3 regions of the Anaerotignum propionicum DSM 1682 genome follow, and region 3 is predicted to be linked to each of the others. Evidence: riboswitches for the same ligand, from Rfam matches in the RefSeq annotation. Region 3 holds a riboswitch; each other region holds the start of a gene.
What was found. A riboswitch is a leader RNA that binds a small molecule or an ion and turns the genes downstream of it on or off. The one in region 3 is predicted to bind thiamine pyrophosphate.
Positions count from the first base shown of each region.

Region 1: linked by a shared signal. The riboswitch ahead of tenA (thiaminase II) and the one ahead of thiW (energy coupling factor transporter S component ThiW) in region 3 are both predicted to bind thiamine pyrophosphate.
Region 2: linked by a shared signal. The riboswitch ahead of thiM (hydroxyethylthiazole kinase) and the one ahead of thiW (energy coupling factor transporter S component ThiW) in region 3 are both predicted to bind thiamine pyrophosphate.

Region 1 covers NZ_CP014223.1:86,205-90,432, reverse strand. Annotated here, with positions in the region: gene CPRO_RS00415 (ABC transporter permease) at 1-244, opposite strand, end outside; gene CPRO_RS00410 (ABC transporter ATP-binding protein) at 241-996, opposite strand; gene tenA (thiaminase II) at 1,013-1,678, opposite strand; TPP riboswitch at 1,887-1,995, opposite strand; gene CPRO_RS00400 (threonine/serine exporter family protein) at 2,240-2,995, shown strand; gene CPRO_RS00395 (threonine/serine exporter family protein) at 3,008-3,469, shown strand; gene recR (recombination mediator RecR) at 3,730-4,228, opposite strand, start outside.
Region 2 covers NZ_CP014223.1:134,462-138,689, forward strand. Annotated here, with positions in the region: gene CPRO_RS00595 (S8 family serine peptidase) at 1-236, opposite strand, end outside; gene CPRO_RS00600 (hypothetical protein) at 314-583, shown strand; gene CPRO_RS00605 (recombinase family protein) at 958-1,872, shown strand; TPP riboswitch at 1,919-2,025, shown strand; gene thiM (hydroxyethylthiazole kinase) at 2,284-3,114, shown strand; gene thiE (thiamine phosphate synthase) at 3,098-3,739, shown strand; gene CPRO_RS00620 (GntR family transcriptional regulator) at 3,964-4,228, opposite strand, start outside.
Region 3 covers NZ_CP014223.1:3,019,175-3,023,402, forward strand. Annotated here, with positions in the region: gene CPRO_RS14250 (LCP family protein) at 1-228, opposite strand, end outside; gene thiD (bifunctional hydroxymethylpyrimidine kinase/phosphomethylpyrimidine kinase) at 714-1,529, opposite strand; gene thiW (energy coupling factor transporter S component ThiW) at 1,549-2,037, opposite strand; TPP riboswitch at 2,176-2,282, opposite strand; gene CPRO_RS14265 (glycerophosphodiester phosphodiesterase family protein) at 2,341-3,534, opposite strand; gene CPRO_RS14270 (DUF1292 domain-containing protein) at 3,671-3,991, opposite strand; gene CPRO_RS14275 (DEAD/DEAH box helicase) at 4,168-4,228, opposite strand, start outside.

The DNA.
Region 1 (4,228 bases), 190 kb from region 3:
GGTTCCAATCCATAGCGATGGCCAGCAATAACCCAAGAACTACGGAAATTAGAAGTCCAAGAGCAGTAATTCCCATGGTTGCAGGCAAATGCACCGTAAACAGAGGCACTCTCAGCTCCCAAAGGCGTACTAAAATACCTGTAGGCGAGGGTAATATGTAAGCCGCATCAATTCCCATGGCAACACCTTGCCAAAGCATTAATAAAATCAGCACCAACAGCGCAGAAGGCATGTTTTTTTTCATAAGCTCACACTCCTTCTCAGCTTTCCAATGAGACTTTCTTTTAATTCTACAATCTCCGCCTTTTTCAAATCCTCACGATTTCTGGGATAGTCCAAGGGTACTTCAATGCATTCCATTTCCGTAAATGGTCTGGAATCCTGTATGATATAAACTCTCTTTGCCAAAAAAATGGCCTCCTCCACATCATGGGTGATAAACAAAATCGTTTTATGATAATGCACCCACTGCTGTAACAACCACTCCTGCATTTCTACTCTTGTGAGGTAATCCAGCGCGCTAAAGGGCTCATCCAACAAAAGCATATCTGCCCCTGAAAGGAGGGTTCTTGCGAAAGCCGCTCTCTGCTTCATTCCCCCCGATAAATCCTTAGGAAATTTTTTGGCATACTCCAGCAACCCAACCTGAGCCAAAACCTTCTCTGTCCTTCTGCCCTGCTCTTCTACAGATACCTTTGCAAGCTCCATGGGAAGGCAGACATTTTTCTCAATACTGCGCCATGGGAAAAGCAAGTCTTTTTGGGGCATAAAGGCACTATAGTTCTTTATGGTTTCAATCGGTCTTTCGTCTACCAAAATTTTTCCTTCGTCGGGTTTTTCTAGTCCATTTATCAAACGAAAAATGGTGCTTTTTCCACATCCACTGGCGCCGATGATTGCCACCAACTCACCATTTTCCACTTGGAAAGACAATTTCTCCATCATTCCCAACTCATCCTCTGGATATCGAAAGGATACTCCTTCAAACCGCAGCATCACGCCACACTCCTTTTTAGTCCCCCATGTTCATATGGTAGGCCATCTCCCAAAAATCTCTTTCGTATCGGCAACAATTTAAAAATATTTCTTTTAAATATGCTTCCTTTTTTGCAGAAATATCTGCTCCAAATTCATTCACAGCGTCTATAATTTCTTCCACACCACGAACGTATTCCTCGGATGAATAGCCTCTGACCCATTCACCATAAAGGGGATGCTCCATAGCACCGGGGATATTTTTGTGATGCTCTCCTATCATTTGATAGCTCCATGCGCAGGATAATACCGCTGCTAGTACATCCAAAATATCTCCCTTAAAAGCAACCTCCAGCATATAAGAGGTATAGGACTGATTGGCCAATGCCGTTTTTGTTTTGGCAACCTCCTCCTCGGTAATGCCCAAACGATTCATATAAATCTTATGTACATCCATTTCTCCATCCAGCGTGTCATGCACCATACAGGCAAAACGGCGCATAAGCCCTTCATCTTCAGCCTTTACAACACCCAAAGCAAAAACCTTTGCATATTGCAGTAAATAGCGGTAATCCTGCACCATATAAAAGCGGAAACGGTCCTCCCGCAAAGTGCCTTCTCCTAACTCCTTTACAAAGGGCTGTTCCAAATATCCATTCCAAATATATTTAACTTCTTCATACAACCTATCTGTTAATTTCATTTCCCTCCACCTTTCTAGTTCATTTTTGCAGGGCAAAGCCTATTCTTGCTTTTTCATCTGCCCTGCCATTGCATTACCTTGGTTCTTAAGGCTTACAAAAATCAATTTATCCATTGTTTGAGATTATCCGTCATCCTCCAATTGGATGAAAAGACTCCGATTTACAAAATAAAAAAAGTCTCTCCCCAATTGGGAAAGACCTTGCGCTTTCAAATATAAATTGCTTCCCTCCGTTGGTTCTAACCACATCAAGTTCAAAGGGTTGGAAAACGAATTCCTCTCAGCTTCAACGAATCAAAGCACCCCCAGCCTTATTTATTCAGTTGTATTGTACCAGTATAGTATAAATTTACAATCTTGTAAATAAAATTATCTTCGGTTTTGAAAAATAAGCAAAACGAAAGATTTGGAAAAGCTATTATTTTGCAAAACAGCCGAAAATTTGGTCTAAAAAAGCCTTTTATTTTCTTCCGTCGCCCGATTGAATATTGCATATAAATCCGTTATACTTTAGGCTGTATACAAAAAGATTACTCCCCCTTTACGAAAAGAGGTATTTATATGATGGATGATAATTTACTTTTAAAATTTGCTTTGGATGCGGGAGAGCTTATGCTTGCCAGCGGTGGCGAGACCCATCGGGTGCAGGATACTATGCATCGTATCTTATCGGTCAGTCACTCCACAGGAGTGGAGGCTCTGGCAATGAGCACGTTTTTGATTGTCAGCATCCCAAGTAAAAAATCAGGCTCTCTTACCTTAACCCGAGGGGTATATAATCGTTCTGTAAACTTTGGAAAAATTTGCTCTGTCAATGAAATCTCAAGAGCCTTTGTTTCAAGGCAGATTACCTTGAAGGAAGCAGCGAAACGGTTAGAAAAAATCAGTCATACCTCTGCCTATCGCCCAATTTCCCGTATTATCAGCTCTGGTGTTGCCTGCGGGGGGTTCACTCTGGTTTTAAATGGCAAATTGATTGACGCCCTAGCCGCCTTTTTGTTTGGTATTCTCATTGGTATTTTAATCAATCATAGCGGAAAAACAAAATTGCCCAGTTTTTTCACCTGTCTCATTGGCGGGTTTATTGCCGGGGCGGGTTCCGTTATTTTTCAAAGATTCGTACCCTCAGCGGGAACAGATATGATTATTATTGGCAGCATCATGCCTATGCTGCCCGGCATGACAATGACCAACAGCATTCGGGACATCATGGAAGGACACTATATCAGCGGCACCTCCAAGATGGCAGAAGCTTTATTGATTGCCTTCGCCATTGCCGGAGGCGTTGGCTTTGGCATCACCACAATGGGGCACTAAGGAGGAGAAAAAATGGCGTTTCATATTATATTATTCCAAAGCTTTATGTCCTTTTGCGCTTGTGTTGCCTTTTCCGTTGTTTTTAATGCACCAAAAAAGGAATTGGTTTACTGCGGTATCTCAGGTTTTCTGGGGTGGTTTTTCTATGCTGTCCTATCGGTATACATCAGTCCTACTATGGCCACCTTGGTTTCCTCTGCATTGGTTACGGCGTTCTCTCGTTTTGCCTCCTATCACAGGCAAGCGCCCTCTACCTTATATCATATTCCAGGGATCATGCCCATGGTTCCCGGTACTGTGGTCTACAACACCATGGCTACAGCCTTAGGGGGTATGATTTTGGAAACCTATTCTAACATTTTACTAGGATTAAAGCTGGCGGGAGCCATTGGAGCTGGGTCAATCTTAATTTTGGCGCTACCCTACTCCTTTTTTGAGATTATTCCAAGACGAAAAAAGAAGGTCAAGGCATAACTAAGGTCAAGACCTCGAACTTCCAGAAGATATAAAGGCCAAGACCCCGAGGGCTTTGCCCTCGAACTCCTACAAGGGTTTCACCCTTGACCCATTATTTAAGGGGCAGACGATGTCTGCCCTTTTGTTCTTTAAAATTAAATAATATTATTACTTTATTTTTAAAAAAAGAAAAAACCGCATGTATATGCGGTTTTTATAAACTTTTTGGTCTTGCTTTTTTCAAAAAGCAAGTGGGGTTTGGGGCAAAGCCCAAGGTCTTACAACTCACGCCTACCCTCTAAAGCACGGGATAGGGTAATTTCATCAACATACTCTAAGTCTCCGCCTACGGGTACGCCGTTGGCAATTCTGGTAACCATAACGCCTAAAGGCTTTAAAAGCTTGCTGATGTACATGGCAGTAGCCTCCCCCTCCACATTGGGGTTTGTAGCAAGAATAACCTCTCTCACCGTATCATCCATGCGGGTAACAAGCTCCTTAATGCGGATATCCTGAGGCGTCACCCCTGTCATAGGCGAAATTGCTCCATGCAAAACATGGTATACTCCATGGAACTCCTTGGTACGCTCGTAAGCCGCCATATCCCGTGGATCCTCTACAACCATAATCACACTGTGGTCTCTTTTTAAATTTGCACAGATAGGACAAAGCTCCTCCTCCGTCAAATTACAGCAAACGGAACAGTAACGCACCTTATCTCTTGCCTCAAGAATGGCACCCGATAAACCGGCAACCTCGTCTCGTGGCATATGAATG
Region 2 (4,228 bases), 240 kb from region 3:
AAAGGCTGATTCACCTTCCTGTCGTTGGAACCGATGGATAAATTTACTACTCTTATATTATATTTTGCAGCATTGTCCATTATCCATCTTAATGCGGCAACAGCATGGGAGGAACTGCCTTGGCCGTTGCTGTCAAGAATTTTTAGGGAAATAATATAAGCCTCAGGTGCAATTCCCCTGTAGCGGCCGTTGGAAAGGGTACCACTGCCACAGGCGATACCCGTGACATGGGTCACGTATCTTTTCTGTTGCTTTTATATCTTAGTTGGGATAAAATAAAGGAGAAAAGAAATTTAAAATTGGGGGGACTTTTGTGAAAATATCTGAAAAGGGACAGACGTTATTGGCAAATTATAAAAGATTTCAAAAAATTTATATCTTATTATTAGCCGTTGCCGCCATGAGTTTTGTTTTTTTGCATAATTATTTTTTCGCAGTTGCGTTGGCAGTGTTTACGTTTGTTTTGGAAACCAAGTATTATAAGTGTCCCCATTGTAAAAAGTCACTCAATAGCAGAAAGAAGATTGCCGAAGATAGCTGCTGTCCAAACTGTAACAAGTATATATTTAAAGATTTGGATTAAAGAGTTGAAAAATAATAAATATTTCGCTATAAGAAAATTTCTTCCCGCAGCATTTTGCTGCGGGTGTTTTATTATTTGCTACAAGCTATTAACAGATGGCACTTACCTGTCTTTAGGGGTTATATAGACCTATTTGTAAATATAAAATCTTTTTTTCGCATAGTTTCCAATGATTAAGAATGAAACGGCAGGGTTTTATTCGTAATAATGTTTGCCTGATTCCCTTGCCCATTGCCAGAGGCATATCCATAGTTTTAAAAAGAGTAACTGTTACCTTAAGTTGCGTTTACTCCAGTTAAATTCTATATTTTTTGGGATATGTGAATACCCATAGGGTATATATTGATAGTAAGAAAGATTGAGGGGGCGGAGTGATGCCCAAGGCAGCCTTATATTGCCGTCTCTCCGTAGAGGATGGAACGGGGGAAGAAAGCGAAAGCATAAGAAACCAACGGATACTGCTCATTGCTTATGCCCAAAAAAATGGCTGGGAAATTTACGATGTTTATGAGGACGAGGATTATTCAGGCTTACGGGAGGATCGCCCAGCCTTTTGCCGCTTGATTCAGGATGCGAAGAATAAGAAGTTTGAGATAATCCTCTGTAAAACCCAATCACGCTTTACCCGCAGTGCGGCTACGGCGGAGATCTATTTGCATGAACGCTTTCCCTTGTGGGGTATCCGTTTTGTTACGGTAGTGGATGGAGTTGATACATCAAAAAAAGAGAATAAAAAGGCTAGGCAAATTAACAGCTTAGTAAATGAATGGTATTGTGAGGAGCTTTCAGAAAATATTCGCTCTGTACTTAGAAGAAAAATGGAATTGGGGCAGTTTCTGGGTAATTATGCACCCTATGGTTATGAAAAGGATGCTTCCGACCGCCATCATTTGGTTGTTTTGGAGGCGGAAGCCAATGTGGTGCGATATATAGCAAAGTTGTATTTGTCTGGGTTATCCTGCAAAAAAATAGCGGATCAGTTGACCCTTGAAAATATCCCCACTCCCTCTCAGGGAAAGCAAAAAAGGGGTCAGGATTTAGGTAGAGAAGCTTGTAATCAATGGGGGGCTGGCACAGTAAGAAAAATATTAAAAAACCCTGTTTATCTGGGACATATGGTGCAGGGGAGAGAACAAAAAATTAGTTATAAATCCAAAAAAACCATGGAGCTTCCCAAGGAAAGCTGGATTATTGTGAAAAATACTCATGAACCGATTATAAGCGAGAAGGTTTTTGTAAAAGTTCAGAAAAAATTGTTGAAAAATAGACGAGGAAAACAAAGCGTTTGACAACGGGATACCCCTGTGATATTCTAAAAAATAGGAAGCAATTCCGTTATTTGAAAATGGGAGCTTGTAGGCAGGCTGAGAGGAAGTACCGATACTTCGACCGTAAACCTGATTTGGATAATGCCAACGTAGGGACATACTTCGTTTATGAAGACACTCCCGTGGGGAGTGTCTTTTTTTAACGGACATATGGGTGTGAATAAATTGAATTTAAGTACATAGGGAAAACAGAGGTTTTATAAAACCAAGAGGTATTGAGATGCCCTGTTTTCTTGGTATGACAAAGCCTATTTTGGGAATTTTCTACGGAAAAAATATCTTTCCCAGCACTGTCCGTTATCAATAAAACCATAATCAATTTTACGAAGGGTTCCACTGGAAAATCCGATGAATTTTTTAGGAGGAATAGCGATGGAGAAGAATTTAATTCAGAATGTAAGGGAAACTATGCCACTTGTGCATAATATCACCAACTACGTTACAGTAAATGACGTAGCTAATATTTTATTGGCTTGTGGTGGTTCTCCTATTATGGCAGATGACGCAGGGGAAGCGGCAGAAATTACAAGTATTTGCGGAGGCCTAAATATCAATATTGGTACGTTAAATGCCCGTACCATTGAATCAATGCTTTTAGCAGGGAAAAGAGCCAATGAGCTGGGACATGTTACTGTTTTGGACCCTGTAGGTGCCGGTGCATCGAAATTACGTACGGATACGGCAATCCGTCTTTTGGAAGAGGTGCGGTTTTCTGTAATACGAGGGAATGTTTCGGAGCTGAAGGCTCTTTGGAGTAAAGAAGGCACAACTAAAGGAGTAGATGCGGACATTGCTGATCGTGTAACAGAGGAGAATTTGGATGAGATGGTTCAGTTTGCCAAACTGCTCAGTGGGAAAACAGGTGCAGTGATTGCAATGACTGGGGCAATTGATATTGTTGCTGATGGCGAAAAGGCATATGCAATTCGTAACGGGAATCCTTTGATGTCCAAAATAACGGGGACTGGTTGTATGCTCAGCGGTGTAGTAGCAGCGTACTGTGTGGCAAATTCCAATCATTTATTGGATGCTGCAGCAGCAGCGGTAGTGGCAATGGGGCTTTGCGGTGAAATCGCATTGAAAAGATTAAAGGAATCAAAATTAAATGGTACCTCATCCTATCGCACCTATATTATTGATGCAATGAGTAATCTGACTGATGAGATTTTAGAGGAGGGAATGAAAATTGAAGTTAGATCGTGAAAGCTTGTTATTATATGCAGTAACTGACCGCGCTTGGTTACATGGAAGAAAGCTTGCAGAGGATGTGGAGAAAGCTTTGCTGGGCGGTGCTACCTTTGTGCAACTTAGGGAAAAAGACGCTTCTTTTGAGGAGTTTCTGGAGCAGGCTCAGGAAGTGAAAAAAGTTTGTAAAAAATATAACGTTCCTTTCGTGATTAATGATAATATTGAGGTGGCTTTAGCCGTTAATGCTGATGGTATCCATGTGGGGCAGAGTGATATGGAGGCTGGCAGTGTTCGTGAAAAGTTGGGAAAGGATAAAATCATCGGTGTATCCACCCGTACTGTGGAGGAAGCTCTTCTTGCCCAAGAGAGAGGTGCTGACTATTTGGGCGTTGGGGCTATGTTTCAGACCTCTACCAAATTGGATGCTGCGGATGTAACCTTTGAGGAGCTAAAGGCGATTTGCGCGGCGGTGGAGATACCCGTTGTTGCCATTGGCGGAATCAGCAATCATAATGTGGCGGAGCTTGGGGGAACGGGCATTGACGGTGTTGCTGTGGTTTCAGCAATATTTGCGGCAGAGGATATTCGAAAAGCCACATCAGAAATGAAACAGAATTTGGAAAGTGTTGTAAAAGCATAAGAAGATGATTTATCGTGACCAAAATTCTGAAAAAGAAACTGTGGTAAAAGAGTGACCTTTTAGTCTAAGAAAAAGGAACGCGGTGAGGCAGACAAAGTTGTAACAATGCTTGGTTAATAGTATGTTATGAAATTAACATATATATAATGAAGAAAGGTCGCACATAAGAGACATCTTATTGTACGGCCTTTTGTTTTTTACAGCAGAAGATTTAATACAAATTTTTATTCATTTGCTAAAACCATTTGATTAACCTTAAAAATTAGCTGTAAAGCACGTCTGGAATTTTCGATGTGGGTTTTCACTGCACGATTTAACCCATCCAAATCTGCAGCAAAGGCCGCTTTCAATATCTCCTCATGCTCAGCAACGCATTCGCAGTCCCGATAATGGGGCTGATTCAGGTATGTACCCGTTGCGTAGGTAAAGGGCTGTAAGTTGATGAAAACATCAACGGCCTTTTGATTTCCCGACGCAGTTAGAAATAGC
Region 3 (4,228 bases):
CTCTTTATTCTGAGAATCAATGCCATATAATGCAATATTCATAATTCCCTGATTCCCATATACACTTAAGTTCTCATTTACCGAAAGAGAACTTTCATCTACGCTTTGGCGGTTTAATCCTCCAACCATGTACATGAAAATTCCGTACAAAATTGCCAATACCCCGCAAAGTCCCATCAAGGTAAACAATAATGTTTTAAAATACAACCTCCATAATTTCTTATCCATAAGGGGAAAAACGTCCTTTCTACAAAAATCGTCACAGTCGTTTTTTCATTATATTCCTCTATGGGAAAAAAAACAATGAAAATTCTATTAATACGCCTATTGGTAACAAATAACACTTAGGGCGTGGCTTTTGTTCAGCCACGCCCTTATTTCCCCCAAAGAGAAAATGTGTAATGATTTAAATTGTAAAAGACAAATCCTATGTTATAATTTAGATACATTCATTTTAGCGAGGTAATCCTATGACCAGAGAAAAAATAAAATCAGTACTACTCCTTACAACAATTGCAATACTACTTGTCACCAAATTTATGGAGCACAAAAGCATAACCATCGCTTTACCTATCACAGACATAGCCATGGTAATATTGATCGTACTAACCCTGTTAAAAAATAATAGGTAATAAAAGAAGATGCTTCGGTTTATCAGATATCTTCTATGCCTATTTTTCAATTGCCTTTTTCCCTATGCCTTACACACTTTTTCAGTCTTTCACTTCGTCCCAAATCCCCGCTTTGTTGTACAGCTCATAAAAGTGGTTTGTTGGGCCCACACCCTTGCCGATTTCTAAGCTATGTTCAATTGCCACGGTAATATATTTTTTGGCAGTCTCCACTGCCTCCTCAACACTTTTCCCCTTCGCCAAATTTGCTGCAATGGCAGAGGATAAGGTACAACCTGTGCCATGAGTATTTTTCGTTTCAATACGGTCTGAATGTAACAGAGTAATTTTTTCTCCATCAAACAATAAATCTGTGGCATCGTACTCTAAGTGACCACCTTTGATTAATACATTTTTTGCCCCCATGGCAAAAATTTTTCTTGCCGCCACCTCCATAGAGGATAAATCGTCAATTTTCATGCCTGTAATTACCTCTGCCTCGGGAAGGTTTGGTGTTACCACATAGGCCAAGGGAATCAAACGCTGAATCAACGTATCCTTCGCTTCGGGTTGCATCAAATCAAAGCCGCTTTTCGAAATCATAACAGGGTCAACCACAATATTTTTTGCTTGGTGCTCCAGTAGTTTGTCGGCAATGGCATGAATGGTCTCAATTTGAGATACCATCCCTATTTTCACAGCACTCACAGCGATATCAGAATAAATAGCATCTATCTGCCCCCGAATAATCTCAGGGGTAATGTCCTGGCAGCCAAAAACCCCTTGGGTATTCTGCACCGTCACCGCTGTAATGACACTCATGCCATAGGTTCCTAAAGCCGAAAAAGTTTTCAAATCTGCCTGTATGCCTGCGCCCCCACAAGTATCCGAGCCTGCTATTGTTAAAACGTGCTTCATTCTATCAACCTCCAAAAGATTAAGATGTTTTTGAGACTGTCTTTACAAAATAAGCGGATTGCAATAGTAAAACTGCCACTATACTACCCCCGAAGGAGCTTAGTAAAAAAGCAGGAACGTAAGCCAATGCACCTACTGCTTTTCCCATAGTAAAAATAGCAATGGGTACTGCCAAAAGTCCGCCTAAAACCCCTGTACCAAATACTTCTGCCACCGCCGTTAAATAATTGTTTTTGGTTAATTTATATATGTATCCTGCCAATAGTGCCCCAACCATGCTGCCCGGGAATGCCAATAAAGATCCTGTTCCCATAAAATTTCTGAGCAAGGAAATACAAAAAGCATTTACCACACCATAAGCAGGGCCTAAGAGGACAGCAGCCAAAATATTCAGCGTATGCTGAATAGGGAAGCACTTAGAGGCCCCAACAGGTATGTAAATCAAGTTCCCTGCCAGTACACCAATGGCGATAAACATTGCTGAAATTGTAAGCTTTCTTGTTTTCATGATAGATTCTCTCCTTTTTATAGTGTGACCAAGGGTTTCTATCCCGATACAAGACTTTCCCATCCAGAAAGCGTCCCGAGAAAACAAGGTATTTTTCATAAAAAAGCGCAGCCACGATTTCTCGTTTGCTGCGCCTGATTTTGAAGTATAACGCTTCCCTACGCTGGTATAATCCAGATCAGGTAGAAAGGGTAACAAGCTGCTTGCTTGATTCTCAGCCGAACACGGCACCCCCAGCAAAAATATGATTCGTTTCCATTACAAAGTAGCACGTTTTACACCCCTTGTCAAGGGTATCCTTCTTTATGTACCCAAGCCCAAAAGTTGAGTCATTGCGGTCAAAGGCACATACACCTCACCATCCACCAAAATAGGATAGATTTTTGTTTCATTATTATTATAGAATAAACGGAACTTTGTTTTTTCCATAATTAAATTTCCACTGTAATTCATCAGAAGTTCATTTCCCAAAGATGAAAATGACCTTCCTGAGGTTAGATTCAGATTACCATTTTGCCTATCCAACTGTACATCAAATTTCTTCCCAAGGGTTGCAAGTTGACGTAAAGGTACATAGTCCTCGTTGAAAATTTTAAGGGTATCTAAAGTAACTTCCCCATTTCCCAAGGTGACAATTTTATTCTCCACCTTTCGGCTATCGGAAAGGCCAATCCACTTTAATTCATAAGGTTTGATGCGGTCGGTATAAATTCCGTCTACCTCCAAAGCCAATAAATCTTGAAACTGCTTATAACGGTTAATGGTATGGGCATAAACTTTGATTCCCTTTGCATGAAGGGTATCAATCACGTCCTTTGTGACACGGGCATTCTCAATGGTTACTGTGCCAATACCCTTTGCTTCGCAAAATTCTGCAATTTTGGGATAATCGGGATAATAATTTAAATAGAGTGTATAAATCCATTCTTGGAAAGGATAAATCTCCTTCACCCAATCATACATTTCTTCGTTATAAATCTGGGGAATAATCCGATTCAAAATTTGAGGCTGTTCCATAGCCTCCGCAATTTGCTTCAAATCCTTAAATTGCTTTTCCACAGTGGCCTTATCTGTATCCTTTGTGTCTGTAATTAAATAAACATCTGGATATTCCACCATTAAGCTTAATACATCCACAGCGGTCAGCGGTGTCTGGTCAAAGCAAATTTTACTGCTTTGAAACGTATTTCGATCCATCACTAAGGGTGCCTTCGCCTCCTGTTCCAAGCGGTAATAAGAGCCATCAGCTTCAAAATCATGGCGGGCAACCAAAACTCCGTCAGAAGTATAGGTAAAGTCTACTTCCATGGCACGAAATCCACTTCCCCACGACTCCAAAAAGGCTTCCTTTGCATTTGTTTCAATTTTACCTCGGGATTCACCCAACGCGTGGGCAACCAAAGGGTTTCCATCCTGCCATCCTGCAAATGCCGTCAAGGAAAAAGCAGAACTCAATATTGCTCCCAGCGTTGCCAACACCATTCTTTTTGCAAACATTTTATTACCTCCTAGTAAAGACGATGGGAGTATTTTTTTATAAAAAATATCAAAATATCTCCCTTCGTGCTAAATTTCAGATAAAGTCTAGGGTGCCGGCTAAGCCGACACCCCTTCTGAGGAATTTTATCTCATTTTATTCTTCGTCTTCGTCCTCAAATAAGTCATTAAATGCGGCAGAAACCTTGTCGAACAATTCATCTTCTTCGATGACCTCCAACTCGATCTCTTCACCAACTTCTTTGTATTCGTACAGTAATACGGTTTCATCTTCCAAAGGCATTAAGGCAATAAACTGCTTGTCCTCCACACCTTCAACCTCAAATACACCCAGAATGCCGCATTCCAATTCAGTATCATCATCCAATGTTAAAAACATTGTTTCCAATCCCATTTCTTCGTGTTCGTGGTCATGTTCGTGATCGCATCCACATCCGCATCCGCATTTGTCACTCATATTCAGTACCTCCTCAAATAAATCTTTTTTCCTATCTATCATACCCTATTCTAGGCGTTAGAACAATTATTTTTTTTGGTTTTGTAATTTATTTTTAGCTTTTTCTGCCTGTTTTTTTGCTTTTTTTGCAAAAAAACCTAATTCCTCTTTTTCAGGCTCTTTTTTATCCTTCCCTTTCACTGTTTCCTTATGCGTAACTTTAGTCTCTTTTTTCGGCTTGTCCGCCCAAACAACAGC